One region of the Streptomyces sp. NPDC048584 genome, then DNA from elsewhere that is predicted to be linked to it. Evidence: riboswitches for the same ligand, from Rfam matches in the RefSeq annotation. Region 1 holds a riboswitch; each other region holds the start of a gene.

What was found. Region 1 has a riboswitch for cobalamin ahead of metE (5-methyltetrahydropteroyltriglutamate--homocysteine S-methyltransferase). Riboswitches for the same ligand answer to the same signal wherever they lie in the genome.
Region 2: another riboswitch for cobalamin. It lies ahead of ACGFR9_RS03610 (energy-coupling factor ABC transporter permease); the one in region 1 lies ahead of metE (5-methyltetrahydropteroyltriglutamate--homocysteine S-methyltransferase).
Region 3: another riboswitch for cobalamin. It lies ahead of ACGFR9_RS02095 (ABC transporter substrate-binding protein); the one in region 1 lies ahead of metE (5-methyltetrahydropteroyltriglutamate--homocysteine S-methyltransferase).
Region 4: another riboswitch for cobalamin. It lies ahead of ACGFR9_RS07070 (ribonucleoside-diphosphate reductase subunit alpha); the one in region 1 lies ahead of metE (5-methyltetrahydropteroyltriglutamate--homocysteine S-methyltransferase).

Annotation. Positions count from the first base shown of each region.
Region 1 is NZ_JBICWF010000003.1:128,248-135,414, forward strand. Features, by position in the region: gene metE (5-methyltetrahydropteroyltriglutamate--homocysteine S-methyltransferase) at 107-2,425, opposite strand; cobalamin riboswitch at 2,593-2,815, opposite strand; gene ACGFR9_RS08535 (superoxide dismutase) at 3,003-3,644, shown strand; gene ACGFR9_RS08540 (hypothetical protein) at 3,927-4,622, shown strand; gene ACGFR9_RS08545 (sigma-70 family RNA polymerase sigma factor) at 4,815-5,462, shown strand; gene ACGFR9_RS08550 (dihydrofolate reductase family protein) at 5,703-6,314, shown strand; gene ppdK (pyruvate, phosphate dikinase) at 6,466-7,167, opposite strand, start outside.
Region 2 is NZ_JBICWF010000001.1:849,563-856,729, reverse strand. Features, by position in the region: gene ACGFR9_RS03630 (DNA repair ATPase) at 1-97, shown strand, start outside; gene ACGFR9_RS03625 (energy-coupling factor ABC transporter ATP-binding protein) at 337-1,200, opposite strand; gene cbiQ (cobalt ECF transporter T component CbiQ) at 1,197-1,946, opposite strand; gene ACGFR9_RS03615 (energy-coupling factor ABC transporter substrate-binding protein) at 1,953-2,345, opposite strand; gene ACGFR9_RS03610 (energy-coupling factor ABC transporter permease) at 2,342-3,058, opposite strand; cobalamin riboswitch at 3,088-3,269, opposite strand; gene ACGFR9_RS03605 (ABC transporter substrate-binding protein) at 3,471-5,060, shown strand; gene ACGFR9_RS03600 (ABC transporter permease) at 5,081-6,049, shown strand; gene ACGFR9_RS03595 (ABC transporter permease) at 6,055-6,942, shown strand; gene ACGFR9_RS03590 (ABC transporter ATP-binding protein) at 6,939-7,167, shown strand, end outside.
Region 3 is NZ_JBICWF010000001.1:498,576-505,742, forward strand. Features, by position in the region: gene ACGFR9_RS02065 (DEAD/DEAH box helicase) at 1-795, opposite strand, end outside; gene ACGFR9_RS02070 (cold-shock protein) at 1,129-1,332, opposite strand; gene ACGFR9_RS02075 (GNAT family N-acetyltransferase) at 2,098-2,586, opposite strand; partial or broken gene ACGFR9_RS02080 (DEAD/DEAH box helicase) at 2,874-3,026, opposite strand; gene ACGFR9_RS02085 (GlsB/YeaQ/YmgE family stress response membrane protein) at 3,227-3,511, opposite strand; gene ACGFR9_RS02090 (PP2C family protein-serine/threonine phosphatase) at 3,851-5,059, shown strand; cobalamin riboswitch at 5,257-5,378, shown strand; gene ACGFR9_RS02095 (ABC transporter substrate-binding protein) at 5,433-6,437, shown strand; gene ACGFR9_RS02100 (FecCD family ABC transporter permease) at 6,434-7,167, shown strand, end outside.
Region 4 is NZ_JBICWF010000002.1:613,520-620,686, forward strand. Features, by position in the region: gene ACGFR9_RS07065 (ribonucleotide-diphosphate reductase subunit beta) at 1-117, opposite strand, end outside; gene ACGFR9_RS07070 (ribonucleoside-diphosphate reductase subunit alpha) at 117-2,477, opposite strand; cobalamin riboswitch at 2,599-2,764, opposite strand; gene ACGFR9_RS07075 (GNAT family N-acetyltransferase) at 2,777-3,283, opposite strand; gene mctP (monocarboxylate uptake permease MctP) at 3,361-4,989, opposite strand; gene ACGFR9_RS07085 (DUF3311 domain-containing protein) at 4,986-5,252, opposite strand; gene ACGFR9_RS07090 (GntR family transcriptional regulator) at 5,457-6,221, opposite strand; gene nagB (glucosamine-6-phosphate deaminase) at 6,378-7,163, opposite strand.

The DNA.
Region 1 (7,167 bases):
GACGGCCGGAGGCGATGTCCTCGCGCCGTTCACGGCCGGCCGCAGGGACTCCGGTGCTGGAAGGGGCCGGGACGCATGCGGCGTCCCGGCCCACTGCCTTCTTCGGTCAGGAGCCGGACAGTTCGCCTCGGACGGCGCGCGCGGCGGCGACCAGCTTCTCCAGGGAGGCTCGGGTCTCCGGCCAGGCGCGGGTCTTCAGACCGCAGTCGGGGTTGACCCAGAGCCGCTCGGCGGGGATCGCCTCGAGGCCGGTCCGCAGGAGGCCCGCGGTCTCGTCGGCGCTGGGGACGCGTGGGGAGTGGATGTCGTACACACCCGGTCCGGCCTCACGCGGGTAGCCGTGGGCGGCGAGTTCGCGGGCGACCTGCATGTGCGAGCGGGCGGCCTCCAGGCTGATGACGTCGGCGTCGAGGTCGTCGATGGCCCGGACGATGTCGCCGAACTCGGCGTAGCACATGTGGGTGTGGATCTGTGTGTCCGGGCGGACGCCGGCGGTGGTGAGCCGGAACGCCTCGGTCGCCCACACCAGGTATCCCGCCCGGTCGGCGGCACGCAGCGGCAGGGCCTCCCGGAGGGCGGGTTCGTCCACCTGGATGACCGAAGTGCCCGCGGCCTCCAGGTCGTGCACCTCGTCACGCAGGGCGAGCGCGACCTGCCGGGCGGTGTCGCCGAGCGGTTGGTCGTCGCGTACGAAGGACCAGGCGAGCATGGTGACCGGCCCGGTGAGCATGCCCTTGACCGGGCGGCCGGTGAGGGACTGCGCGTACGTGGTCCAGCGCACGGTCATCGGCTCGGGGCGGGAGATGTCGCCGGCCAGGATCGGCGGGCGCACGTAGCGGGTGCCGTAGGACTGGACCCAGCCGTGCTGCGTGGCGAGACAACCGGTGAGCTGCTCGGCGAAGTACTGGACCATGTCGTTGCGTTCGGGCTCGCCGTGCACCAGGACGTCGATTCCGGTCTTCTCCTGGAAGGAGATGACCTCCTGGATCTCCGCCCTGATGCGCTCCTCGTAGCCGGCGGTGTCGATACGGCCGGCGCGCAGGTCGGCGCGGGCGGCGCGCAGTTCGCCGGTCTGCGGGAAGGAGCCGATGGTCGTGGTCGGCAGCAGGGGCAGCCGGAGGCGGGCCCGTTGGGCCGCGGAGCGTTCGTCGTACGGCTGGGAGCGGCGAGTGTCCGCGTCCGTCACGGCTTCGGTGCGGGCGCGTACGGCGCGGTCACGCGTGATCGGTGATCCAGCCCTGGACACCAGGTCGGCGCGGTTGGCGGCGAGTTCACCGGAGACACTGTGGGTTCCCCGGGCGAGGCCCTTGGCGAGGGTGACGATCTCGGCGGTCTTCTGCTTCGAGAAGGCCAGCCAGCGCAGGATCTGCGGGTCGATGTCCCGCTCGGCGTTCGTGTCCAGCGGGACGTGCAGGAGAGAGCAGGAGGCGGCCACGTCGACACGGTCGGCGAGCCCGAGGAGGATGCCGAGCGTCGACAGCGACTTCCGCAGGTCGTTGATCCAGATGTTGCGGCCGTTGACGACCCCGGCGACCAGGCGCTTGCCGGGCAGTCCGCCGGCGGCCGCCAGCGCGTCCAGGTTGGCCGCGGCGGTCTCGGTGAAGTCGAGCGCGAGGCCCTCGACCGGGGCCTTGGCCAGCACCGGCAGGGCGTCGCCCAGCCGGTCGAAGTAGGAGGCGATCAGGACCTTCGGCCGGTCGGTGAGGGTGCCGAGGGCACGGTAGGCGCGCTCGGCGGCGTTGAGTTCGGCCGGGGTACGGTCCTGCACCAGCGCGGGCTCGTCGAGCTGGACCCACTCGGCGCCGGCCGCGCGCAGGTCGGCGAGCACCTCGGCGTACACCGGCAGAAGCCGGTCCAGCAGAGTCAGCGGTTCGAAGTCCGCGGCCACGCCCGGGGCGGGCTTGGCGAGCAGGAGGTACGTGACGGGCCCGACCAGTACGGGCCGTGCGGTGAGCCTCTGCGCGAGGGCTTCCTTCAGCTCGGCGACCTGTTTGCCGGAGTCGGCCGTGAAGACGGTGCCGGGACCGAGCTCGGGCACGAGGTAGTGGTAGTTGGTGTCGAACCACTTGGTCATCTCCAGCGGAGCGACCTCCTGGGTACCACGGGCCATGGCGAAGTAGCCGTCGAGAGGGTCGGCGGTGACGGTGGCGCGGTGGCGCTCGGGAATCGCGCCGACCATGACGGTGGTGTCGAGGACATGGTCGTAGTACGAGAAGTCGCCGGTCGGCACCTCGTGGATGCCGGCGTCGCCGAGCTGTCGCCAGTTGCCCCGCCGCAGTTCGGCGGCGGTCGCCCGGAGGGCGTCGGCCGTGACGCGGCCCTTCCAGTAGCCCTCGATCGCCTTCTTCAGTTCCCGGTTCCGACCCTGGCGGGGGTAGCCGTACACGGTGGCCCGTGCTGCCGCGGCTGTGGACTTCGGTGTCACGGAGATCTCCTTCGCGAGATGAATCCCTGAGATCCCGGGATGGGACGAGAACGCGAAGGGCGTGACGAACCAGACGGCCACGGCCCGTGCGGCACAGGCACGGTCGTTCCGTCCGGTGTGTACGCCGACCCGCCCTCGAGGTCACCGGGATGTCCGCGCGCGGAACGGTCCGCGCGCGGGCAGTTGGCAGGTTTTCGGACTCGTGGGCACGTTCTCCTTGCCGGAGGACACCTACTGGCCGTCGCTTCCCGGGCCCGGTACGTCGGACCCAGTGCTCATGACGGCGGTCGTTCCCGCTCACCGCTGCGGGGCAGTCCCGGATTCCCACCGGGTTCCCTCTTGCGACTCCCCGCCTGGCGGACGGGGTGAACCAGCTGCTGCGGTCAGCTTACGGGGCGGCACCGCGAAAGGAAGAGCACGATCCGGCATCCGGAAGCCGGGTGAGCGTGTTGTGCGCAGTACGGCGAGCGGGGGCCGGGCGACACCGTGCTGGGACCAGCGCCTGATCAATGATCACCGCTACTGCTGCTAGCGTGCAACTGCACATCAGTTGCAATAACGTCGGAGGATGTTGGACATGGCGGTGTACACGCTCCCGGAGCTTCCGTACGACTACTCGGAGCTCGAGCCGGTCATCAACCCGCAGATCATCGAGCTGCACCACGACAAGCACCACGCGGCGTACGTCAAGGGCGCCAACGACACGCTGGAGCAGCTCGCCGAGGCACGGGACAAGGAGCAGTGGGCCTCGGTCAACGGCCTGGAGAAGAACCTGGCCTTTCACCTCTCCGGCCACATCCTGCACTCGATCTACTGGCACAACATGACCGGTGACGGCGGTGGCGAGCCCCTGGCCGCCGACGGTGTGGGCGACCTCGCCGACGCGATCGCCGAGTCGTTCGGTTCCTTCGCCGGATTCAAGGCTCAGCTGACCAAGGCCGCCGCCACCACACAGGGTTCGGGCTGGGGCGTCCTCGCCCACGAGCCGCTGAGCGGCCGGCTGATCGTCGAGCAGGTCTACGACCACCAGGGCAACGTCGGTCAGGGTTCGGTGCCGATCCTGGTCTTCGACGCCTGGGAGCACGCCTTCTACCTGCAGTACAAGAACCAGAAGGTCGACTTCATCGACGCCATGTGGGCGGTCGTCAACTGGCAGGACGTGGCGAAACGCTACGAGGCCGCAAAGGCCCGCGCCGACGTGCTGCTGCTGAACCCCTGACCGCGGGGTCCGTATGACGTCCTGCTCGTGATCGTCTTCTCAACCTTCACCGGCAGGCGGCACAAGGGAGGGCCTTCGGCCGGGACGACTCGGCCGAAGGCCCTTCCGCCGTGTCCGGGGCCCGTCACAGACGCACCTCCTGGGGAGGCAGTCGAGTGCAACTCTCCCGCAGTTCCCGGGGATTGGCGTGACATGAATCACCGGGAGCGGAGTGAGTCATGGGTCCGGGAACTTCTCGTACTCGCTCAGGACGGTGCGCCGGAAATGCAAGGATGAGCCGCAATGGGCGCTGGGTGGTGTCTCCGCACGACACGGGCCGCGGTGTTCGCGGCCGTCTGCGTGCTGCTCGCCGCCCTGGGGCACGTCATGATGTCGGACGCCTCCGTCCCCTGGTGGGCCCTCGCCGTCGCAGCGGTGGCGTGTGGCGGGACGGCATGGTGCCTGGCCGGCCGGGAACGCGGGCTCCTTCTCGTCTCCTCCGTCGTGGTGGCCGCCCAGTCGGCCCTGCACGAGTGGTTCTCCTACGCGCAGGCACTGTCGATGTCCGTGAGCGGCACGGCGCGTGGCACACCTTCCACGCATCACATGGCGTCCACGGCCCACACCGGTCATGCCATGCACTCCATGACCCATGACGGATTCGCCACGCACGCGTCGGGTGCCCTGGACCAGGCGACGGGAATCGGTCACGTCATGGGTGGCGAGATGTCCTCCCCGGGCATGCTCGCCGCCCACGTGCTGGCCGCGCTGCTGAGCGGACTGTGGCTCGCGCACGGCGAACGCGCGGCCTTCCGCATCCTGCGGGCCGTCGCCGGACGGCTGGCCGCCCCCTTGCGGCTGCTCCTCGCCCTCCCCGCACCTCCGCGCCGCCCGCGCACCGTCCTGCGCCGTGGCCGCACGGCCCGCGGTCCGCGCCGGCTGCTCCTGGTGCACGCGATCATCACTCGGGGTCCACCCGCGGGAACCGCTGTCCTCTGAGACAGCCGGATTCCCGACGCCGTCCCGGGCCTCGCAGGCCCGGGACGGCTCCGGGCACCGGGAGTGCGCCGCAGTACAGGCGTACTCCCGCCACCCCCTGCCCCCACCGGATCCGCCGTGTGCCTCGAGCCGCCCGGTCCGGTCTCCGGATGCCCGCGTGCCGGGCCTTCCGGACCCCGAGAAGGACACCAGGTGATCAGTCCCGCTCTTCCTGCCGCGTGCGACGGAACTCCGCACTCCACGAGAACACCCGAGGAACGCGACTGTGCCGACGAGTTGATAACGGCCTGGGCGCTCACCGCCCGCGGTGGTGACCCGGAAGCCGTCGAGAAGTTCGTTCGTGCCCTTGAAAGAGACGTCCGGCGCTTCGTCGGGTATCTCGGCGCCGACCCCGACACCGCCGACGACCTGGCGCAGGACACCTTCCTGCGGGCCCTGGGCAGCCTGCACCGTTTCGAGGGCCGCTCCTCCGCCCGTGTCTGGCTGCTGTCCATCGCCCGCCGTGCGGTGATCGACAGTTACCGGTACGCGTCCGCCCGGCCGCGTCTCGCCGACACCGACGACTGGCAGGCCGCCGCCGAACGGGTCCAGGAGCGCGGTCTGCCCGGCTTCGAGGACGGCATCGCTCTCGCCGAACTGCTCGACGCGCTGCCCGCCGAACGCCGCGAGGCGTTCGTCCTCACCCAACTCGTCGGCCTTCCCTACGCGGAGGCGGCCGAGCTCAGCGGCTGCCCGATCGGTACGGTCCGCTCCCGGGTCGCCCGGGCCCGTGCAGCGCTGACGCGGTCACTACGCGACGCGGAACGAGCCGACCTGGTGGGGCGCCGGACTGACCGATGACTCGGGCCGGCCGCCGGGAGCCCCGGGACCGGGCCGCGCGGGACTCGTTCCCGGCCCCGGTCCCGGCCCCGGTCCGGTGCGGGCATCCCCGGCCCCGGTCCGGTGGAGAGCCGACGGACGGCGCAGACCCTGCCCGGCTTCGCGCTGCCGCGATGAGTTCGGTGGCCTCTGACAGTCTGTGTGTCGTGGGGTCCGGTGACCTCACGACAACCCGCACCCGGTGCTTTGAGAGAGAAGCTGATGACCGACACCACCTGCCACATGTCGATCTCGCTCGACGGCTTCGTCGCCGGACCCGAGCAGAGCCGGGACGATCCGCTGGGCAAGCGCGGACAGGAGTTGCACGGCTGGCATATCGGCGACCCGCGCGCGACCGAGGCCGACAGGACGGCCGGCAGCTGGCTGATGCGCCCGCGTGGCGCCTACGTCATGGGCCGGAACATGTTCGGGCCCGTCCGAGGCGAGTGGAACGAGGTGTGGGACGGATGGTGGGGCCCCGAGCCCCCCTACCACGCCCCGGTCTTCGTACTCACTCGCTACGCCCACGAACCGATCCGGATGGAAGGGGGGACCACCTTCCACTTCGTCACCGAAGGCTTCGACGCCGCTTACGCGCAGGCTCTCGAAGCCGCCGACGGTTCAGGTGTGGACATCGCCGGTGGCGCCTCGACGGTTCGACAGGCACTCAACGCCGGCGTGATCGACGAACTCGTCCTTGACATCGCGCCCGTCCTGCTCGGCGGTGGTGAGCGCCTGTTCGAAGGCGTCGAGACCTTCGATTTCGATCCCGTCGAGGTGCTCCACTCACCGCTGACCACTCATATCCGCTACCGCAAACGCGACGCCGGCTGAGCCGCAGCCGGGTGTGCCGGTCCAGGGGGCGGCCGAGGCCTGCTTGACGAGGTGGTCGACCCGCTCCCGGTTGAGGGCCGCGTAGTCGGCGAGCGCCTTGAGTCCGTCGGTGACCAGCAGGTTCACGGCGACGGCGGGGCCGGACGGCCTGTCACCGGCTGTCGCTGCCGTCGGTGCCGGGCAGTGCCGCCCGGCCCGCCTCCAGGCGGGCCACCGGGACGCGGAACGGGGAGCAGGAGACGTAGTCCAGGCCGGCGGCGTGGAAGAAGTGCACCGAGTCGGGGTCGCCGCCGTGCTCACCGCAGACGCCGATCTTCAGTCCCGGCCGTGCGGCCCGGCCCTCGGCGACCGCGATCTCGACCAGGCGCCCCACGCCGTCCCGGTCGATCGTCTCGAACGGGGACACCTTGAAGATGCCCTTGTCGAGATAGGCGGAGAAGAACGCCGCCTCCACGTCGTCCCGCGAGAAGCCCCAGGTGGTCTGGGTCAGGTCGTTGGTGCCGAAGGAGAAGAACCGCGCCTCCCGGGCGATGCTGTCCGCGGTGAGGGCCGCCCTGGGCAGCTCGATCATCGTGCCGACCGGGCAGGTCACGGAGACGCCGGACTCCGCGGAGACGCCGGCGAGGACCTGCTCCACCTCCTCGCGCACCAGCCGCAGTTCCTCCACGGTGTCGATCAGCGGCACCATGATCTCCGCCCGCGGGTCCCCGCCTGTCCGCGTGCGCTCCACGACGGCCTCGGCGATCGCCCTTACCTGCATGGCGACCAGTCCCGGCGCCACCAGGCCCAGGCGTACTCCGCGCAGGCCCAGCATCGGGTTCTCCTCGTGCATCCGGTTGACGGCGTCGAGGAG
Region 2 (7,167 bases), on a different contig from region 1:
CGTCGAGTCGGCCATCACCCGGGCATCGGACCCCCGCCGCCTTCTGTCCGCCCCGGCCCCGCGACAACTCCCGGAGGCACCGCCCGGGCCCCGCTGACCAGGACCGCCCGGCCCTCCGGCCCTGCGCCTACCGGGTCCCTGCATGTCCCGGAGGGGCCGTCGGCGTCACGGCACGTGCGCGTCGGCGGTTCCGGCGGCCGGGGCCGTGCACCCTTCCCGGGGACCGGGGTCCCGCGTCCGCTCCGGTCACCGGTGCCGGCACGTCGCCCCCGTGCCGGCCGGCGGGCCCGGGGGTCCCGGCAGCTCCCTCGAGGGGCCGTCGGCACCCCGGTGACCTCACGGCACGTGCGCGTCACCGCCGTCGGCGGTCTCGGCGGCCAGAGCCGCCAGTTCCTCCGGGGAGCGGGGACCGGTGGCCGGCCCGGTCAGCAGCCCCCGCGTCCGCAGCAGCCGTGCCACCGCCACCCCCCACGGCAGCCGCAGTCCCGCTTCCGCGAGGAGGTCCGTGCGGGCCAGCATCCCGGCCGCCGGACCGGTGTGCGCGCCGGACGGGGTCAGCAGGGCCGCGTCGTCGGCCCAGCGCAGGGCGAGGTCCACGTCGTGGGTCGCCATGACGACCGTCGTACCGCTCGCCCGCAGCCCGTCCAGGGTGGCCAGCAGGCGTTCCTGGCCGTCCGGGTCGAGGCCCGCCGTCGGTTCGTCGAGGATCAGCACGCGGGGCCGCATGGCGATCGCGCCCGCGATCGCCGTCCGCTTGCGCTGCCCGTAGGACAGCAGATGCGTGGGCCGGTCGGCGAGGGCGGTGATGTCCAGCGCGGCCAGCGACTGGGCGACCCGGGCGCGTACCTCCGTATCGGACAGGCCGAGGTTGAGCGGCCCGAACGACACGTCCTGCCCCACGGAGGCGGCGAACAACTGGTCGTCGGGGTCCTGCACCACCAGCTGCACGGTGGTGCGCAGCGCCGTCAGCCCTTTGCGGTCGTACCGCACCGCCCGCCCCTCGACGGTCACCTCACCCCCGTCCGGCCGCAGTCCACCGCTCAACAGCCGCATCAGCGTCGTCTTCCCACTGCCGTTGCGCCCCAGCAGTGCCAGCGCACGCCCCTCACGTACCTCGAAGTCCAGACCGCTGAGCACGGGCGGGCCGTCCTCGTACGTGAACGACACGCCCCGCAGGGCCACCAGGACGTTCTCGCTCACGACAGGGGCCTTTCCAGTACGAAGGTGAGGGCGACCAGCGTCGCGAGGAGCGCCACGCTCGCGGCCGTGAACCGCGCCGAGACGCGGGCCTCGGGGACCAGTACGCGCAGGGTGCCGTCGTAGCCGCGTCCCGCGAGTCCCGTCTGCAGTCGCGCCGCCCGGTCGAAGGACCGGACGAACGCGGTCGCGCCGAGCCCGCCCAGCGAACGCCACGTCGCGGCCCGGGTGGTGTGCCCGAGCCGGGCCGCCTGCGCCTCCCGGACGCGGCGCACCGAGTCCAGCAGCAGGAAGCTCATCCGGTACGTCACCAGCGCCACGTCCACCAGCGGTGCCGGCACCCCGGCCCGCACCAGCCGCGGCAGCAGATCCGACATGGGCGTGGTGAACGCGAACAACAGCACGCCCAGCGAGGCCGCCGACGTACGCAGCAGCAGCTCACCTGCGCGCAGCGGCCCGTCCTCGGCCCAGGACAGGAATCCGCCAGGACCGCCCACCCGCACCAGCAGCGTCAGCGCCCCGGTGACGCAGAAGCCCAGCGGCACCCGGTACGCCCGCCACAGCCGCCCCCCGGGCACCCCGGCCGGGCCGAGCAGCACCGCGAGCGCCGTCACCAGCACCAGCGCCGCGCCCGGCCAGGGCGGCAGGGAGATCGCCAGCACGGTGAGGCCCAGCCCCAGTACGGCCTTGTCCACGGGATGACGGCGGCGCCAGCGACTGCTGTGCGCCGCCGCGTCGATCGGCAGCACCCGCCGTCAGACCCGTCGCGGTTCGGATACGGTCCCGGCGTCCGTGTCCGCGTCCGTGTCCGCTTCCTTGTCCGACTCCGCGCGCAGCCGTTCCAGCGCCCGCGCCTCGCCCTGCCGGCGTCCGCGGCGCACCCCGAAGTAGTACGTGAGGACACCCGCCCCGATCGCCGCCTGAAGGGCGAACAGCGCCGACTCGATCTCCCCGGACGGCGGTTCGTACAGCGGGGAGAACCAGGGCTCGTAGTCCGGGTCGATCTCGGTGATCGCGGTCTCCGCCTCGGCGTCCGCGCCCGCGAACGGCTCCTCCTTGTGATCGCCGAGCCCGAACACCAGCGGGATCACGGCGAGCGCGGCGACGAGCACCAGCAGCAGCGTGTTGATCTTCGTGTTACGGCTCATCGGGCCACCGCCTCCGCGTCGGCCGGCTTCGCCGCCCTGCGCCCGGCCACCGACGTCACCAGCACGCCGAGCCGGGTGAGTTCGCCCTTGCTGGACTGCACCAGCATGCGCATCACCAGCACCGTCAGCAGCCCCTCGCTCACCGCGAGAGGGATCTGCGTCACGGCGAAGATGGAGCCGAACTTGCCCAGCGCGCCCCAGAATCCGCTGCCCGGGTCGGGGAAGGCGAGCGCCAGCTGCACACTGGTCACGCAGTACGTCGACAGGTCGGCGACGAACGCGCCGAAGAACACCGCGACCATCAGCGGCACGTCGAACCGGCGCAGCAGTCTGTAGACGCCGTACCCGGCCCAGGGGCCCACGATCGCCATCGAGAAGACGTTGGCGCCCAGGGTGGTCAGCCCGCCGTGGGCGAGCAACAGGGCCTGGAACAGCAGGGTGATGGTGCCCAGCACCGCCATGACCGGCGGCCGGAACAGGATCGCACCGAGTCCCGTGCCGGTGGGGTGGGAGCAACTCCCGGTCACCGACGGCAGTTTCAGCGCGGACAGGACGAACGTGAACGCTCCCGACGCGCCCATCAGCAGGGTGCTCTCGGGATGTTCCCGCACCTCACGGATGAGTGACCGGGCTCCGTGGACGACGAACGGCGCCGACGCGACGCCCCAGGCGACCGCGTGCACCGGTGGCAGAAAACCCTCGGCTATGTGCATGGCTCAGCAGACCCTCTCCAGCACCTCGTGGATGGTTGACGCGCCTTGGCCGGTCTCCTGGCTGACGGGTACCACCGCCCGTGCTCCGCCTTCCCGGGTTGTGAAACCCAGTGGCTGTCCGTGAGGACCGGAGCCGGACTTCCCGATCACAGTGGCGAGGGCCGCACCGGTATCGCACCGATTTCCCGTCACCAAGGCGTGGTGACAGTAGTTCCCCGTCCGGCCCGGTGACAAGCGGCCACAGGGGGCGCGCGGACGGCGCCCGGCGGCTCGCACCCCGGCGCACACCTGCGTACTTGACAGGGTGGCGCGGCCCGCCGGCGCGGGGGAGTGGGGGCCCGCCGTCCTGGGCAGAACCTTGCTGCAATTAATATGCAACAACGGTTTTCAGGCAACAGGAGTGTGAGTCTCGATGACGACCCGACGAATACGGGGCGCCGCCGCCGCGGTCGCGATGGCCGGTGCGGCAGCCGCCTGCTCGGCGCCGGGCGGCAGCGGCGCGGACGGCGGAACCTCCGCCGAGTCCGTCGTGATCGGCGTCCCCTCCGAACCGGACACCCTCAGCCCCCTGCTCGGCTACGGCAAGGACGGCAACTCCAAGATCTTCGACGGGCTCCTCGCCCGCGACGCGGGCATGGAGCTGAAGCCCGCCCTGGCGAAGGCGCTCCCCGAGATCACCGACGGCGGCCGCACCTACACGTACACCCTGCGCGACGGCGTGAAGTTCAGCGACGGCGAACCGCTGACCGCCGACGACGTGGTCTTCACGTACGACACCGTCCTCGACGGGAGGACCAACAACACCGCCAAGAGCGAACTCGACGCGATCAAGGACGTCCGGGCCGACGGCGACGACAAGGTCGTCTTCACCCTCGACTACCCCTACGCGGCCTTCGCCGCCCGCACCGTGCTGCCCGTCGTCCCCGAGCACATCGCGGGCGGACAGGACCCCAACACCGGCTCGTTCAACACCAAGCCCGTCGGCACCGGACCTTACGTCCTGGCCGGCTGGAGCAAGGGCGAAAAACTCACCTTCAAGGCCAATCCGGACTACTGGGGCGGCGCCCCGAAGGTGAAAAAGCTCACCATGGCGATCATCGCCGACGACGACGTCCGCGCCACCCGGCTGCGCTCCGGCGACCTCGACGGCGCGACCCTCCCGCCCAACCTCGCCGCCACCTTCAAGGACGACGACGGCAGGAAGACGTACCGGGCGACGTCGTACGACTTCCGCGCGGTCACCCTGCCCACCGGCAACCCGGTCGCCGGCGACACCGCGATCCGCCGCGCCCTGGACCTCGCCGTGGACCGCACCACCATGGTCGACAAGATCCTCGACGGCGCCGGCCGCCCCGCCTACGGCCCGCTGCCCGTCGACGACCCCTGGTACGCCCAGGACGTCAAGCGCGCCCAGGACCTCGACAAGGCGAAGAGCATCCTCGACCAGGCAGGCTGGAAGGCCGGCGAGGACGGCATCCGCGCCAAGGACGGCCGCCCCGCCCGCTTCACCCTCTACTACCCCTCCGGCGACAAGGTCCGCCAGGACCACGCCCTCGCCTACGCCTCCGACGCCAAGAAGACCGGAGTCGACGTCAAGGTGGAGAGCGCCACCTGGGAGGTCATCGAACCCCGGATGAGGCACGACGCCGTCCTCGCCGGCTTCGGCAGCACCGGCGACCCCGACTTCGGCCTCTACACGCTTCTGCACTCCACCCTCGCCGGCGACGGCTTCAACAACATGGCCCTGTACGACAACCCGGCCGTCGACGAGGCCCTCGACACCGGCCGCCGCACCCAGGACCCCGCCGACCGCAAGGCCGCCTACGACACCCTGCAGCGCGAACTGGTGAAGAACCCCGGCTACACCTTCCTCACCCACATCGACCACATGTACGTCCTCGCCGACCGCTGGCAGGACCTCACCACGCAGACCGAACCCCACGAGCACGGCTTCGCCAGCGGCCCCTGGTGGAACATCGAGGACTGGCAGCCCGCCACATGAGCGCACTCCCCTGGGGAGAGATGACCCGGCTCACGGCACGGCGGGCCCTGTTCGCCGTGCCGGTGCTGCTCGTCGTCACCTTCGGCGTGTTCGCCGTCGCCGCCGCCTCCCCCTTCGACCCGGTCAAGGCGTACGCCGGCACCGCCGCACTCGGCGCCGACCAGGAGACCCTGGACCGGCTGCGCGAGAACCTGGGCGTGGACCGGCCGTTCACCGCCCGCTGGTGGGACTGGCTGACCTCCGCGCTCGGCGGCGACCTCGGCCGGTCCACCGTGATGCGCCAGCCCGTCGCCGAGGTGATCGGCGAACGCCTCGTCTGGTCCGCCCTGCTGTGCGCCGTCGCGTTCGCCCTCGCCGTGCTGCTCGGCACCGTGCTCGGCGTCCTCGCGGCCCGCCGCCCCGGCTCGCTCCTCGACCGTACGATCACCTCCCTCGCCTACGCCCTGGAAGCCGCCCCCGTCTTCTGGATCGCCCTGCTCGCCGTCTGGCTGTTCGCCCTGAACCTGGACGTCCTCCCGGCCGGCGGTCTCACCGACACCGGCAGCGAACAGGTCACCCCCGGCCAGGTCATCAGCCATCTGATCCTGCCCGCCGGTGTCCTCGGCGTCTCCCAGCTGCCCTGGTTCACGCTCTACGTCCGTCAGGGCGTCGGCGACGCCCTCGCGGAGGACCCCGTGCGCGGCGCCCGCGCCCGCGGCCTGAGCGAACGCACGGTCCTGCTCGGCCACGCCCTGCGCTCCGGACTGCTGCCCGTACTCACCCTGATCGGCTCCCGCGTCCCCGAACTCATCACCGGCGCCCTGCTGGTGGAGACCGTGTTCAGCTGGCCCGGCATCGCCGCCGCCACCGTGGAGGCGGCCACCTCCGTCGACTTCCCGCTGCTGGCCGCGCTGACCACCCTCGCCACCGCCGCCGTCCTCGCCGGAAACCTCCTCGCCGACCTGCTCTACGGACTGATCGACCCGAGGGTGAAGCTGAATGAGATGTGACCCACATGTCTGCTGACACCACTGCCGTGGAGAAGACGGTGTGGCGCGCGCAGGGCACCGCCCGCCGCTCCACCCACACCCTGCGGCTGTACGTCTCCGCCGGACTCGTCGCCGTGACCGCCCTCGCGGTGCTGCTGCTGCCCCCGCTCGTCCAGCTCGACCAGCAGGCCGTCGACCTCGCCGCCAAACTCCTGCCGCCGTCCTGGTCCCACCCCTTCGGCACCGACGACGTGGGCCGCGACCTGCTGCTGCGCTGCGTCTACGGGCTCCGGGTGTCCCTGCTGGTGGGCGTGGTGGCCGCGCTCACCGCCACCGTGATCGGCACCGCCGTCGGCGCCACCGCCGGCGCGCTCGGCGGCTGGGTCGACCGTACGGTCATGCGCCTGGTCGACACCTTCTCCTCCGTGCCGCACCTGCTGCTCGGCATCTTCATCGTCGCCATGTTCCGGCCCGGCGTCTGGCCGGTGGTGATCTCCGTCGGCCTCACCCACTGGCTGTCCACCGCCCGGATCGTCCGCGCCGAGGTCCTCTCGCTGCGCTCCCGTCCCTTCATCGACGCGGCGGTCTCCGGCGGCGCCTCCCGATGGCGGGTCGTCGTACGGCATCTGCTGCCGGGTGTGTTGCCGCAGGCCGGCCTCGCCGCCGTACTCATGGTGCCGCACGCCATGTGGCACGAGTCGGCGCTGTCCTTCCTCGGCCTCGGGCTGCCCACCCACACGGCCAGCCTCGGCACCCTCGTCCAGGGCGCCCGCGGCTCCCTGCTCGCCGGACAGTGGTGGCCGACCCTCTTCCCCGGCCTGTTCCTGATCATCCCCACGCTCGCCATCGCCGGCCTCGCCGGGGTCTGGCGCGAGCGGATCAATCCCCGCCGTAGATCGGAGCTGTCGCTGTGACCGAGCGAGCCCCCGTACTGTCGGTGCGCGGCCTGTCCGTACGGTTCCTGCTGCCGGGCGGGCGCCGGATCGCCGCCGTCACCGACGCCCACTTCGACGTGGCGCCCGGCGAATGCCTCGTCCTGATCGGCGAGAGCGGCTGCGGCAAGTCCGTCCTCGCCTCCGCCCTCCTCGGCCTGCTCCCCGCCAACGCCCAGACGGCGGGCCACGCGCACCTCGGCGACC
Region 3 (7,167 bases), on a different contig from region 1:
GCGGCGCACCAGAAGGTCTACGTTGCGGTCCAGTGTGGCGGAGAACAGCATGCGCTGCCCCTCCGGGCGCACCTGGTCGAGCAGCGCGGTGACCTGGGGCATGAAGCCCATGTCGGCCATTTGGTCGGCCTCGTCCAGCACGGTCATGCCCACCTGGTTCAGCCTGCATTCGCCGCGGTCGATGAGGTCCTTGAGTCGGCCCGGGGTCGCGACGACGACCTCGGCCCCGCCGCGCAGCGCGCTGGCCTGCCGGCCGATCGACATGCCGCCCACCACGGTGGCCAGCCGCAGCCGCACAGAGCGGGCGTACGGGGTCAGCGCGTCGGTCACCTGCTGTGCCAGCTCACGCGTCGGTACGAGGATCAGCCCCAGCGGCTGACGGGGCTCGGCACGCTGTCCGGCGGTGCGGGCGAGCAGGGCGAGACCGAATGCGAGGGTCTTGCCGGACCCGGTGCGCCCGCGGCCCAGCACGTCACGGCCCGCCAGCGAGTTCGGCAGCGTCGCGCCCTGGATGGGGAACGGCACGGTCACCCCCTGCCTGCCGAGTTCGGCCAGCAGCTGCTCCGGCATGTCGAGGTCGGCGAAGCCCTCGACGGCCGGCAGTGCGGGGGTGATCGTCTTGGGCAGCGCGAACTCACCCTGCACGGCGGCGGTCCGACGGCCGTAACCGCCGGAGCGGGCGGGCCCGCCGGCACGACGCGGTGCCTGCGAGCTCGTGCGGCTGCCGCCCCTTCCGGCGTCGGCACGGCCGTCGCGGGAGCGGGCGGGGCGGTCGTTCGTGTACGCGCGGTTCATGCGGAACCTTCCTCGATGTGGCACATATCAAGGAATTCCCGCCGGGATGAACGGCACGGAGAATTACCAGTATGGACCGGTGACAAAAGAATCTGGCCGACGGGAATAGCTGTGGGCACAGGTACTGAAATGGGTGACGCGATGGGGACTTTGCCATCTGGACGTCGACTGAAGTGCAGCGCTTCAGGATGCGTCCGCTTCCTGGAACCGCTTGTCGTGGTACTGCGGATTTCTCCGGGGCGTCCCGCGGGTGAAAGCCGCTGCGGGATACGCGTGCAGCTGGGGCCCGCACCCCGAAGGATGCGGGCCCCAGCTGCGGATTGCGCGTGAGCGTCAGGCCGGAACGATGTTCTCGGCCGTCGGGCCCTTCTGACCCTGGGCGATGTCGAAGGTCACCTTCTGGCCCTCGAGCAGCTCACGGAAGCCCTGCGCGGCAATGTTCGAGTAGTGGGCGAACACGTCGGCGCCGCCACCGTCCTGCTCGATGAAGCCGAAGCCCTTTTCAGCGTTGAACCACTTCACGGTACCAGCGGCCATGTCATATCTCCTTTGGGGCAGTGCGTCAGCACCCGCACCGCGCGGACGCCGTGTCGCCGCGATGATTACCCCGCCCGGAAATGACCGGAAATACAAAAGCGCTCCCCACCGGCAGAATCCTGGCGAGGGCACTTGAAGTTTCGGGAACCACAACTGCAACTGAGATGGACAGTAGCACGCCGGAACGGCCCGTGCACGGTGGATAATACCGCTCTGCTCTTCGCGGCAAAAACTCCCGCTGCACGGCCCCTAAAAAACTGATCCCTCGGGAACAGATATTGATTCACTCAGCGTTCAACGCCTCGGGAGGGGTAGCCAATCGGCACGCTGCGCGACGCCCGGGGAAAGCCGCTGCCGACAAGAAAACGCAGCTGCGCCTTGCCCCGTGTCGCCGCGTGGCCGGGCCGCTTCGGCGAGCACCACCACGCGCCTGCGTCGACAGCACCCCGATTCGCGAGGCCCTCACCTTCGGGCTCGCGCTCGCCCGCGGCGAACAACCACCCGAGCCGTACGGCGTGGACCGCTCCACCGTCTCCGGAGCGGTCCGAGAGGTCCGCCCGCTGTCGGCGGCCCGCGCCTTCGCCGCCCTGAGCGGCCGGGGCTGCGACTGCCCGCCCAGGAGGACGTCTTCGCCTACGCCGAGGCAGAAAGCGCGGTCCTGCGGATCGACGGGGCCGAGGTGCAGGCCGCACGCGCGCGGGCCGCGCCGGCCGCACGGCATTCGTCTCGGTCACGAGCCGGTGCCCCGCGAACCGGCACACCGCGTCATTCCGAAGGAATGCGGAACTCGAACTCGGGACGGTCCCACGGCACGGCGGGCGGGTTCGCGAGTGCGGTCCCGGTCCGTACCGCACCGACGCGGTGGTAGAAGTCCTCGGCGGGACGATGTGACACGACCTTGACACGGTCGAGCCCGGCGGCACGGGCCTCGGACTGCATGTGCGCGACGAGCAGCCGTCCAATACCCCGTCCCTGCACTTCGTCGGCCACGAACAGCAGGTCGAGCTCCGGTGGGGCGAGGACGAGCGCGTAGAACCCGAGGACCCGGTCTCCATGCTCGTCGGCGCCGACGGCCACGAAGGCGCGGTGGGCCTCGATGTAATCCGGACCTACCCGGTAGCCCGCGACTGCTGCTGCGTACTGACCCTCGTAGGCGCGTGAGCCACGCACGAGCCGCGTGAGCCGTTTGGCATCCCGCGCGACGGCCCTCCGTATCGTGATCGGCCGGCCGGTCGGGGAGGTGCGTGAACGCATAGGAAGAGTATCTCGCGCTGGGGAATGCCTTCGTGCGGCGGGTCGGCTGCTCACGCAGGCGCTCCTGCACGCTCCCGGGAAGGACGAGGGCGTCGGCCTCGGCCTCGGCAGGCCAGGTGGCCGGCGTCCGGGTAGGCCGACAGGCCATCGGCGGCCACGACGAACTCCGCAGAAGCCCCGTCGGGATGGCTCCCCCGTATCACCCGCTGTCACAGACGCCCCAGAACGCGGGGCGCGGGAATCCGGTCTGACCGAGTTGAAGACCTCGCGGGCGGCACAATCGGCGGCGGCGTGAAACCCGTGTCGGCCATCTGGTCAGCCTCGTCCAGCACCGTGATGCCCACGCGGTTCAGCCTGCATTCGCCACGGTCGATGAGGTCCTTGAGCCGGCCCGGACTCGCGACGACGACCTCGGCCCCGCCGCGCAGCGCGCCGGCCTGAGTGTGGGTGAGGCGTCTGATCACTCTCATGCTGTCGTTGCTCGCGCACGGCCTGTCTGGTCAAGGGCGAGCGCGGTGGGCCCAGGAGAACGGCGACCGGCGGGTGGGCCACGGGTGGCTCGGCCGGACACACCTGGACGGCCCCCGTCCTGCTGACAGGAAGGGGGCCGTCCAGATGTGCAAAAGGAGACGTGGTGACTTCAGCGGGTCGCGTGACGGTGCGAATGCCGGTTGCCGGTGACGAGGCGGTAGAGGGCGAGCAGGATGACGGAGCCGGCGATCGCGGCGATCCAGGTGGAGAGATCGAAGAACCCGTCGATGGAGTCGACACCGAAGATGACCTTGCCGAGCCAGCCGCCGAGCAGACCGCCGACGATGCCGATGAGCATGGTGATGATAATTCCGCCCGGGTCCTTGCCCGGCATCAGGGCCTTGGCGATGGCGCCGGCGAGCAGGCCGATGATGATCCACGCGATGATGCTCATGATGCCTTTCCACTTCGTCATATAAAGGTTGTGTCAGCTCATCGTCTGCACCGATCGGGCCCGGACAAACATCTTCCCCGGACCCGGCCGTGCCAGCTCCTGACGCCATCGGGCGTCGCCCCCTCCACCGGCAACCAGACCTGGCCGAACAGGGGCGTACCCCTCCGCATCCCATGTCCCCCGGCGCACCGGCCGCACGATCGCCCACGAACGCCGCCTGTCGAAGACGGCACGTGCTCGCACCGATCCGGAATGCGGCCCTGACCAGACAAAACGGGCACGATATGTGAGGTCGCACGGACTCGGGGAAGAAGGTGCGGCAACCGACAGGAGGTTGCTGTGAAGGGTGGAGATCTGGAACTGGGCGAGTTGCTGGCCGCTGCGGAAGCGGCCCCGCCCGGTGAGTCCGTCGACGTGGTGGCACACGATCTGCAGAAGCGGTTCGGTGCCGAGGCCGTGTCCTTCCTGTTCGTCGACCTCATCGGCCGGCGGCTGGTACGCCTGGCCGCGACCGGTGACCAGGCCGCCGACCTGGGCGAGCCGATCGACCTGCGGGGCAGCGTCTACGACAGCGTTCTGCAAAGCCAGCGCCAGAAGGTGGAACCGGACGGCCAGGGCGGACAACGCGTCATCACGCCCGTCACCAACCGCGGCGACTGCATCGGCGTCCTGGAGGTGAGCCTGCAGGCCGCGGACGACACCGTGCTGCGCCAGGTCAGCCACGCGGCCCACGCGCTGGCCTACATCATCGTCACGGACCGCCGCTTCACCGATCTGTACCACGAGGGCCGGCGCACTACCGAGACCAGCCTGGCGGCGGAGATCCAGCACCAGTTGCTTCCCTCGGCCTCCTGCTGCGAGGCGGCCCAGTTCACTCTGGCCGCCGGACTGGTCCCGGCCGACGACATCGGCGGCGACACCTACGACTACACGCTGGACCGCGACACTCTGCACCTGTCGATCACCGATGCCATGGGCCACGACACGAACTCTGCTCTGCTGGCCACCTTGCTGGTCGGCGCGCTGCGGCGAGCACGTCGCAGCGGCTGTGACGCCCTCAAGCAGGCCCACCACGCCCACGAGGCCCTGCTGAGCCACAGCCGCGGCCTGGCCACCGGTCAGCTGCTCTGCGTCGACCTCGCATCGGGCCGGTGCGAACTGGTCAACGCCGGCCATCCCCGGCCCCTGCTGCTGCGTGACAACGCCGTCGAAGAGGTGAAACTCGCCGTCAACCTGCCGTTCGGTGTGGCGGCACCCACCGCCTACCGCCTACAGGAACTACTCCTGAGACCCGGGGACCGCCTGGTCCTGCTCACCGACGGAATGTACGAACGCGATGCCGCGGCCGTCGACCTGGCCTCGGTCATTCACGACACCCGCGCGCTGCACCCGCGAGAAGCCGTCCGGACCCTGACCGCCGCGGTGCTCGACGCCTGTCACGGCAACCTCAAGGACGACGCCACGGTCCTGATGCTGGACTGGCACAGCAATCGCAGCCGTCCGGCCGGACCGGGCCCCGACCCCGCAACGATGACGGCCTGCTCCTGAATCCCTACGGGGAGCCGTGGAGAAGACGTTGACCCGGCTACCCGACCGGCGTCCGCCTGGCCGTTGGCCGTGAGGAGCGCGTCGGCATGGTCGGTGACCTCGCCGAACCGGATTCGGTGAGGGGTGCGCGGGGCGGACCGCGTTCATTCCGGCGGTCCCGGAACCGTAGGATCGTCGGGTCATCGCCGCGACGGGAGACAGGAAGCCGGTGTGAGTCCGGCACGGTCCCGCCACTGTGACCGGGGAGCGCTCCTCCGACATGCCACTGCGCGTCGCGCGGGAAGGCGGAGGGAACGCGGATCCGGGAGTCAGGACACTGGTCCGTCGCGGGCCCGATCCGAGGAGCGCGGACTCCAGGAGGCCTCACGTGTCCCTGTTCACCCCTGCCCGCATACGCGGGTTCCTTCGTACCACGGCTGTTTCGGTCGTGCTGCTGACGGCCGGCTGCGGTTCGGCCGACATAGGCGGCGGAGACGCGAAGAGCACCGCCGCCGTGCCGCCCGGCTTCCCCGTCACCGTCGACAACTGCGGTGTGAGGACGACGTACGACAGGCCGCCGTCGCGGGTGGTCACCATCCATCAGCACCCGGCCGAGCTGCTGCTCGCTCTCGGGCTCGAGGACCGTATGGCCGGTACGGCCTTCCCGGACTCCGCCGTTCTGCCCGAGCTGCGGAAGAAGTACGAGGCGGTCCCCGAACTCGCCGAGCGGGAGCCGTCGTTCGAGAAGATCCTGGACGCGGAGCCCGATCTCGTCTACGGCGGTTACGGCAGCGCCTTCGCCGAGAACGAGGGACGTTCCCGCGAGGCGTTCGCCGCCGCGGGCATCGACACCCACCTCAACCGTGAGTACTGCGGGAAGAAGCGGGTGACGATGAAGGACACGTACGACGAGATCCGCACCATCGGCAGGATCTTCGGCGTCCAGGAGCGCGCCGACCGCCTGGTCGAGGACCTCGAGGGGCGCGTCGGGGCGGCCACCGGCAAGGTCGGGGACGAGCCCGAGGTGTCCGTCTTCGTCTACGACAGCGGCGACAGGAGCGCCTTCACCGCGGGCGGCAGGAGCCTGGGCACCGAGCTGATCCGGCTGGCCGGCGGTGAGAACGTCTTCGCCGGCCTCGACGACGTCTTCGGCGACGTCTCCTGGGAGCAGGTCGTCGAGCGCAGGCCCGAGGTCATCGCCATCTACGACTACGCCGGGGCCGGAAGCGTCCAGGAGAAGAAGGAGTTCCTGCTCTCCCAGCCCGCGCTCGCCGATGTACCCGCCGTCAGGAACGAGCGGTTCGTCGTACTGCCGCTGACCGCCACCCTCGTCGGCATCCGCTCCGCCTACGCCGTCGAGGACCTGGCTCGCGGGCTGCACCCCGAGAGCTTCCGGTGAGCCCAGCCGCCGTCGTGCGGGCCGGCCGTACGCGGTCGGCCGTCACGCTGCTCGTCCTCACCGTCCTGCTGCTCCTCTCCGTCACGGCGGGGCTCGCGATCGGTTCGGTCCGGGTGCCGCCCGGTCAGGTGTGGGGCATCGTCACGCACGCGCTGGGTGCCGGCTGGCGGGAGCCGGACTGGTCGCGGGCGCGGGCGACCATCGTGCTGGACGTACGGGCGCCGCGGGTGCTGCTCGGCGCGGTCACCGGGGCCGGTCTGGCGGTGATCGGTACCGCGTTGCAGGCCCTGGTGCGCAATCCGCTCGCCGAGCCCTATCTGCTGGGCGTCTCCTCGGGGGCGTCCCTCGGCGCGGTCTCCGTGATCGTGTTCGGGGTCACCCTCTTCGGGCCGGTGTCGCTGTCGGTGGCCGCGTTCGTGGGCGCCCTGGGCGCGCTGCTGCTCGTGTACGCCACCGCCCGTACCGGCGGACGCATCACCTCGTCACGGCTCGTGCTGTCGGGGGTGGCCGTCGCCGCGGTGCTCACCGCCGTACTCGATCTGCTGCTGCTCACCACCGACCGGGGCAACGAGACCCGCGCGGTCCTCGCCTGGACCCTCGGCGGCCTCGGCGGGGTCGCCTGGGGCACGCTGTGGCTGCCGGGCCTGGCGCTGTTGTTCGGCATCGGTGTGCTGACCGCGCAGGCCCGCAATCTCAATCTGCTGCTGGCCGGTGAGGAGGCGGCCACCAC
Region 4 (7,167 bases), on a different contig from region 1:
CTCCTCCACGTGCCAGGTGTTCTTGATGGCGTCCCGGTAGCGCTCGTAGAAGTCGGGATAGCGCATGGGGCGCAGAGTCAGCTCGAAGCCGGGGTCGAGCAGGTTCTTGGTGGTCATCACTGACAGGCCTCGCAGGACTCGGGGTTTTCCAGGGAGCAGGCGACCGCGTCGGGGCCGGCCTGCTGCGGGACGGGGACGGTGGTCCGGGCCGCCGCGCGGGCGATCCGGGTGGCGGGGCGGGAGCGCAGGTAGTAGGTGGTCTTCAGGCCCTGCTTCCACGCGTACGCGTACATCGAGGAGAGCTTGCCGATGGTCGGCGTCTCCAGGAACAGGTTCAGCGACTGCGCCTGGTCCAGGAAGGGGGTGCGGGCGGCGGCCATGTCGATCAGACCGCGCTGCGGGATCTCCCACGCCGTGCGGTACAGCCGCCGTACGTCGTCGGGGATCCAGGCGAAGTCCTGCACCGAGCCGTTGGCCTCGCGCAGCGCCTCACGCGTCCGCGCGTCCCACACGCCCAGCCGCTTCAGATCGTCCACCAGATACGAGTTGACCTGGAGGAACTCCCCGGACAGCGTCTCGCGCTTGAACAGGTTGGACACCTGCGGCTCGATGCACTCGTACACGCCCGCGATGGACGCGATGGTGGCGGTGGGCGCGATCGCCAGGAGCAGCGCGTTGCGCATCCCCACGGCGGCGATCCGCGTCCGCAGCGCCGCCCAGCGCTCCGGCCAGACGAGGTCCGTGTCGTAGTGGTCGGGGTGCAGCACGCCCCGCGCGGTACGGGTCTGCTCCCAGGCGGGCAGCGGGCCGCTCCGCTCGGCGAGATCCGCGGAGGTCTCGTACGCGGCGAGCATGATCCGCTCGGCGATCCTCGTGGACAGCGCCTTCGCCTCGGGCGAGTCGAACGGCAGCCGCAGCTGGAAGAAGACGTCCTGGAGACCCATCGCGCCCAGGCCCACCGGGCGCCAGCGGGCGTTGGAGCGGCCCGCCTGCTCGGTCGGGTAGTAGTTGATGTCCACCACCCGGTCGAGGAAGGTGACGGCCGTGCGGACGGTCTCGTCCAGGCGCTCCCAGTCGATGTCGCCGCCGGTCACGAAGGCACCGAGGTTGACCGAGCCCAGGTTGCAGACCGCGGTCTCCCCGTCGTCGGTGACCTCGAGGATCTCCGTGCACAGGTTGGAGGAGTGGACGACATGGCCCGGCGTCGCCGTCTGGTTGGCCGTGCGGTTGGCGGCGTCCTTGAAGGTCATCCAGCCGTTGCCGGTCTGCGCGAGGGTGCGCATCATACGGCCGTACAGTTCGCGGGCCGGGAGGGTCTTCCGTGCCAGCCCCTTCGCCTCGGCCGCCCGGTACGCCGCGTCGAACTCCCCGCCCCACAGGTCGACGAGTTCCGGCACGTCCGCCGGGGAGAACAGCGACCAGGGCGCGTCGGCGTTCACCCGGCGCATGAACTCGTCCGGCACCCAGTGCGCGAGGTTCAGATTGTGCGTACGGCGGGCGTCCTCACCGGTGTTGTCGCGCAGTTCCAGGAACTCCTCGATGTCGGAGTGCCAGGTCTCCAGGTAGACGGCCGCGGCCCCCTTGCGCCGCCCGCCCTGGTTCACGGCGGCGACGGAGGCGTCGAGCGTCTTCAGGAACGGCACGATGCCGTTGGAGTGCCCGTTGGTGCCGCGGATCAGCGAACCCCGGGCGCGGATACGGGAGTACGACAGGCCGATGCCGCCGGCGTGCTTGGAGAGCCGGGCGACCTGGTGGTAGCGGTCGTAGATCGAGTCCAGCTCGTCCAGCGGGGAGTCGAGGAGGTAGCAGGACGACATCTGGGGGTGCCGGGTACCGGAGTTGAACAGGGTGGGCGAGGAGGGCAGGTAGTCCAGGCGGCTCATCAGCGCGTACAGCGCGGCGACCTCGTCCACCGACCGCGCGGAGTCGTCCTCGGCGAGACCGGCGGCGACCCGCAGCAGGAAGTGCTGGGGCGTCTCGACGACCTTGCGGGTGACCGGGTGCCGCAGCAGATAGCGGCTGTGCAGGGTGCGCAGGCCGAAGTAGCCGAAGCGGTCGTCGGCGCCCGTGTCGATCAGCGTGTCCAGGCGGGCGGCGTGCAGCCCGACGAACGCGGCGGTCCGGTCGGCGATCAGACCCTCGCGGTGGCCGGTCGCGACGGACCCGGTGAACGACGTGACACCCTGCGAGGCGGCCTCGGCACGGATACCGAGGGTGAGCAGCCGGGCGGCGAGCCGGGAGTACGCCGGGTCCTCGGAGATCAGCCCGGCCGCGGCCTCGGTGGCCAGCTCCCGCAGCTCCGCCAGGTCGGCGGCCGCGGACCGGCCGCGCAGCGCGGCGGCGGCGACCCGTCCGGGGTCGGCGTCCGGCAGGTCGGCGGTCAGCTCGGTCAGGATCCGCAGCAGCGCGGCACCGGGGCCGTCGCTCTCCTCGGTCACGCCGATCGCTGAAACCGGATCGGCTGGCGCGATGGTCACGTGTGGCTCTCCCTCGCTCGGCACGGGGCCTCGAAGAGCGCAGGGGGCGGTACACGAACGCACAGGGCGTCGCGTCCACCGGCCCATTCCGCGAGGCCCGGACGTCAGGCACCCGGACCGGACGGCCGGGCGCACTGTCGGCAGGTCCTCGGACTGACCCCCATGGCCACGCGGGCATGGGTACACCGTTGCGGGACAGTTCCGGATTCACACCGGATTCCCCTGCGGCGACAGCGAGCATGAGCATACATCTTGTGCCGGGTGTCGCCAGCAACCCCATATCTTGTGTCGCGACGGTGTCAGAGTGTCAGCTCGTAGGTGAGCAGGGTGATGTCGTCCAGCTCCGGGAGGGGGTTCCAGTCGCGCTCCGGGGTGCGGGTGAAGCCCAGCCGTTCGTAGACGCGGTGGGCGGCGCGCATGGTGCTCTGGGTCGACAGCACGACCCGTACGCACCCCTCGGTGGCCCGTGCCCGGTCGACGCAGGCACGCACCAGGGCCTCCCCGGCACCCCGCCCCCGGCCCGCGTGGGCGACCGCGAGCATCCGGATCTCCGCCTCGCCCGGCCCCGCCATGCCGGCCATCGGACCGGGACCCGGCACGAACGTCACCCCGCCCAGCAGCACCCCGCCCGCCACGGCGACGAGCACCTCGGCGGCCGCCGCCCGCTTCGCCACGTTTCTGAGCTCATCCAGGTACGCGTCGTCCTCCCCGAAGTCGAGCAGCCCGTCCAGGAGATAGGCCCGCGCGGTGATCTCGGCCAGTTCCCCGTACTCGCCGGACTCCACCGGCCGGATGACGATGTCCATGAGCCGAGTGTGCCGGACGGGTACGGCGACGGGCCGCCGGATTTCCTCCGGCGGCCCGCTGCCCGAAACGTACGGCGTCAGTGCGAACTGCCCGCCGTGGCCGGCGGAAGCTCCACCTGGACACCGGCGTCACCGGCGTCCGCCGTGTAGTCCTGCGGCCGGGTCTCGTCGACGCCCTCGGGCGCCTTGACGGCCCGGAAGACGAACGTCAGGACGACCGTGACCAGGACGTTGAGCACGAACGCGGTGAGACCGATGTAGCCGATCTCGCCGATGCCCGGGATCTCCTTGGACGATCCGCCGAAGTGCTTCTGCGTCGGCGAGGCCACCCCGTACGCGGCGACGGTGCCGTAGATCATGCCGACCGCCCAGCCGCCGATCAGCGCCCAGCGGTGGAACCAGCGGGTGAACAGGCCGCCCACCAGCGCCGGGAAGGTCTGCAGGATCCAGATCCCGCCGAGCAGCTGGAAGTTGATCGCGACCGTCTTGTCCATGGTCAGCACGAAGACCAGCGCGCCCACCTTCACCAGCAGGGACACGATCTTGGAGACCTGGGTCTCCTGCTTCGGCGTCGCGTCCGGCTTGATGAAGTCCTTGTAGATGTTGCGGGTGAACAGGTTCGCCGCCGCGATCGACATGATCGCCGCCGGCACCAGCGCGCCGATGCCGATCGCCGCGAAGGCCACGCCAGCGAACCAGTCCGGGAACATGTCCTCGAACAGCTGAGGGATCGCCAGCTGGCCGTTGCTGACCTTGACCCCGGCCGCGATCGCCATGAAGCCGAGCAGCGCCAGCAGACCCAGCATCAGGGAGTACAGCGGCAGGATCGTGGTGTTGCGGCGGATCACCTCACGGCTGCGCGAGGACAGCGTCGCCGTGATCGAGTGCGGGTACATGAACAGCGCGAGCGCGGAGCCGAGTGCCAGCGTGGCGTACGTCCACTGACCCGCCTCGCCCGGTACCAGCGCGCCGCGCGGCGCACCCGTGGCCGGGTTGGTCTGGCTGTACGCCTCGCTCGCCCGGGCGAAGATCTCGTCGAAGCCGCCCAGCTTGATCGGGATGTAGATGATCGCCACCGCGATGACGATGTAGATCAGCGTGTCCTTGACGAACGCGATCAGCGCGGGGGCCCGCAGCCCCGACGAGTACGTGTACGCCGCCAGCACACCGAAGGCGATCAGCAGCGGCAGGTCCTTGACGAACCAGTTGGTGTTCTCGCCGCCGCCGACACCCATCACGTCGAGCACGGCCTGGATGCCGACCAGCTGGAGCGCGATGTACGGCATCGTCGCCAGGATGCCGGTGACCGCGACGGCCAGCGACAGCCCCTTCGAGCCGAACCGGCCGCGCACGAAGTCGGACGTCGTCACATAGCCGTGCTTGTGCGAGACCGACCACAGCCGGGGCAGGAAGGTGAAGATCAGCGGGTACACCAGGATCGTGTACGGCACCGCGAAGAAGCCGGCCGCGCCCGCCGCGTAGATCGCCGCCGGTACGGCCACGAAGGTGTACGCGGTGTACAGGTCGCCGCCGAGCAGGAACCAGGTCACCCAGGTGCCGAACGACCGGCCGCCCAGGCCCCACTCGTCGAGGCTGTGCTCGTTCTCGGCCTTGCGCCAGCGCGCGGCCAGGAAGCCCATCGCCGTGACCAGCAGGAAGAAGAAGATGAAGACGGCGAGTGCCACGCCGTTGACGCCGTCGTTCACCGCGACGCACCGCCCTTCGAGGCCGAGCGGGCGCGCTGGTCACGCTGCCACAGCTTGTACGCGGTCATCGTCAGGACGGTGGAGAGCAGCACCCACAGCATCTGGTACCAGTAGAAGAACGGGATGCCGATGAACACCGGGTCGGTCTTCGCGTAGGACCCGACCCACAGCATGGCCACGAACGGTGCGACGAGACAGAGGGCGATGACGACGCGGGTGGGCGTCACCACCGGCCCTTCTCTGGTTTCTGGGGCTTGTGACATCAGACGGTTCCCGTCCCCTCACTGATCACCGGCGGTAGTGCGCGGAAATGTAGGTCAGGGCACCGTCCGGCCGTAACCCCTCGTCCGCACAGCGGTACCCAGGCGCCGCGCAACCGAGAGGCAACAGCAACGAAAACCTTGTCAACCACCCGTTTTCGCCGCTTTTGCGGGACACGTCGAAGGTGAGTGCGAGACGGGTCCGGGTCAGTCCTGGGGGCGCTTCAGGCGCGCGACGAACTTGTACCGGTCGCCCCGGTACACCGACCGCACCCACTCCACCGGCAGTCCGCCGCGGTCCCGCGAGTGCCGGGACAGCATCAGCATCGGCAGGCCGACGTCGGTGCCGAGCAGACCGGCCTCGCGCGGGGTGGCCAGGGACGTCTCGATGGTCTCCTCGGCCTCCGCGAGATGGACGTCGTACACCTCGGCGAGGGCGGTGTAGAGCGACGTGTACTTCGTCAGGCTGCGCCGCAGCGCGGGGAAGCGCTTCGCGCTCAGATGGGTGGTCTCGATGGCCATGGGCTCGCCGTTGGCCATGCGCAGCCGCTCGATACGCAGCACGCGTCCGCCGGCCGTGATGTCGAGCAGCCCGGCGAGCCGGTCGTCGGCCGTGATGTAGCCGAGGTCCAGCAGCTGCGAGGTGGGCTCCAGGCCCTGGGCGCGCATGTCCTCGGTGTACGAGGTGAGCTGGAGCGCCTGGGAGACCTTGGGCTTGGCCACGAAGGTGCCTTTGCCCTGGATGCGCTCCAGGCGCCCCTCGACCACCAGCTCCTGGAGCGCCTGGCGCACGGTGGTGCGCGAGGTGTCGAACTCCGCCGCCAGGGTGCGCTCGGGCGGAACCGGCGTCCCGGGCGGGGCCGTCTCCGTCATGTCGAGCAGATGCTTCTTCAGCCGGTAGTACTTAGGCACGCGCGCGGTACGGACCGTGGTCCCGCCCTCGTTCTCCGCACTGCTGACGTCGGTGCTCATGCTCTGCCTTCCCGGCTCCGGGTGCCGAAGCGGCCGACATCCCATCGGCCGCGGCTGACATCGTGGCACGGCTCGGGGCGGGGGTGTGCCCCGCACGCTCCGTGATCCCCTTTGTATACCCCTGGGGCGGGGGCTGGTCCAGACCACGGGCGGCGGTCAGATCCCCTGCCACTCCGGCTTGTTGGCGTAGGTGTGCCGGAAGTAGTCGGCGAGCTTCAGCTTGGAGGCGGCGGCCTCGTCGACGACCACCGTGGCATGCGCGTGCAACTGCAGCGCGGACGCGGGGCACACCGCCGCGACCGGTCCCTCGACGGTCGCGGCGACCGCGTCCGCCTTGCCCTCGCCGGTGGCCAGCAGGACCAGGTGACGGGCCTCCAGGATGGTGCCGATGCCCTGGGTGATGACGTGGTGCGGGACCTGGTCGATGTCACCGTCGAAGAAGCGGGCGTTGTCCACCCGGGTCTGCTCGGTCAGCGTCTTGATACGGGTACGGGAGACGAGGGAGGAGCACGGCTCGTTGAACCCGATGTGCCCGTCCGTGCCGATCCCGAGCAGCTGGAGATCCACGCCGCCGGCCTCGGCCAGCTCCCTGTCGTACGTCTCGCACGCGCCCTGGACGTCGTCGGCGGTGCCGTCGGGACCCATGAAGGCGTCCATGCCGATCCCGAGGGGCTCCAGCACCTCGCGCCGCAGCACCGAGCGGTAGGACTCGGGGTGCTCCGCGGGCAGTCCGACGTACTCGTCGAGCTGGGCGATCCGGGCCCGCGAGGCGTCCACGGCACCGGAGCGCATCCGTGCGGCCAGCGACTGGTACACGGGCAGCGGTGTCGATCCGGTGGCCACACCCAGTAGGGCGTCGGGCTTGCGCCGCAGCAGCCGCGCCATGGACTCGGCGATGAGCTCGCCGCCCGCCTTGGCGTCCGCAACGATGACAACTTCCACGGTG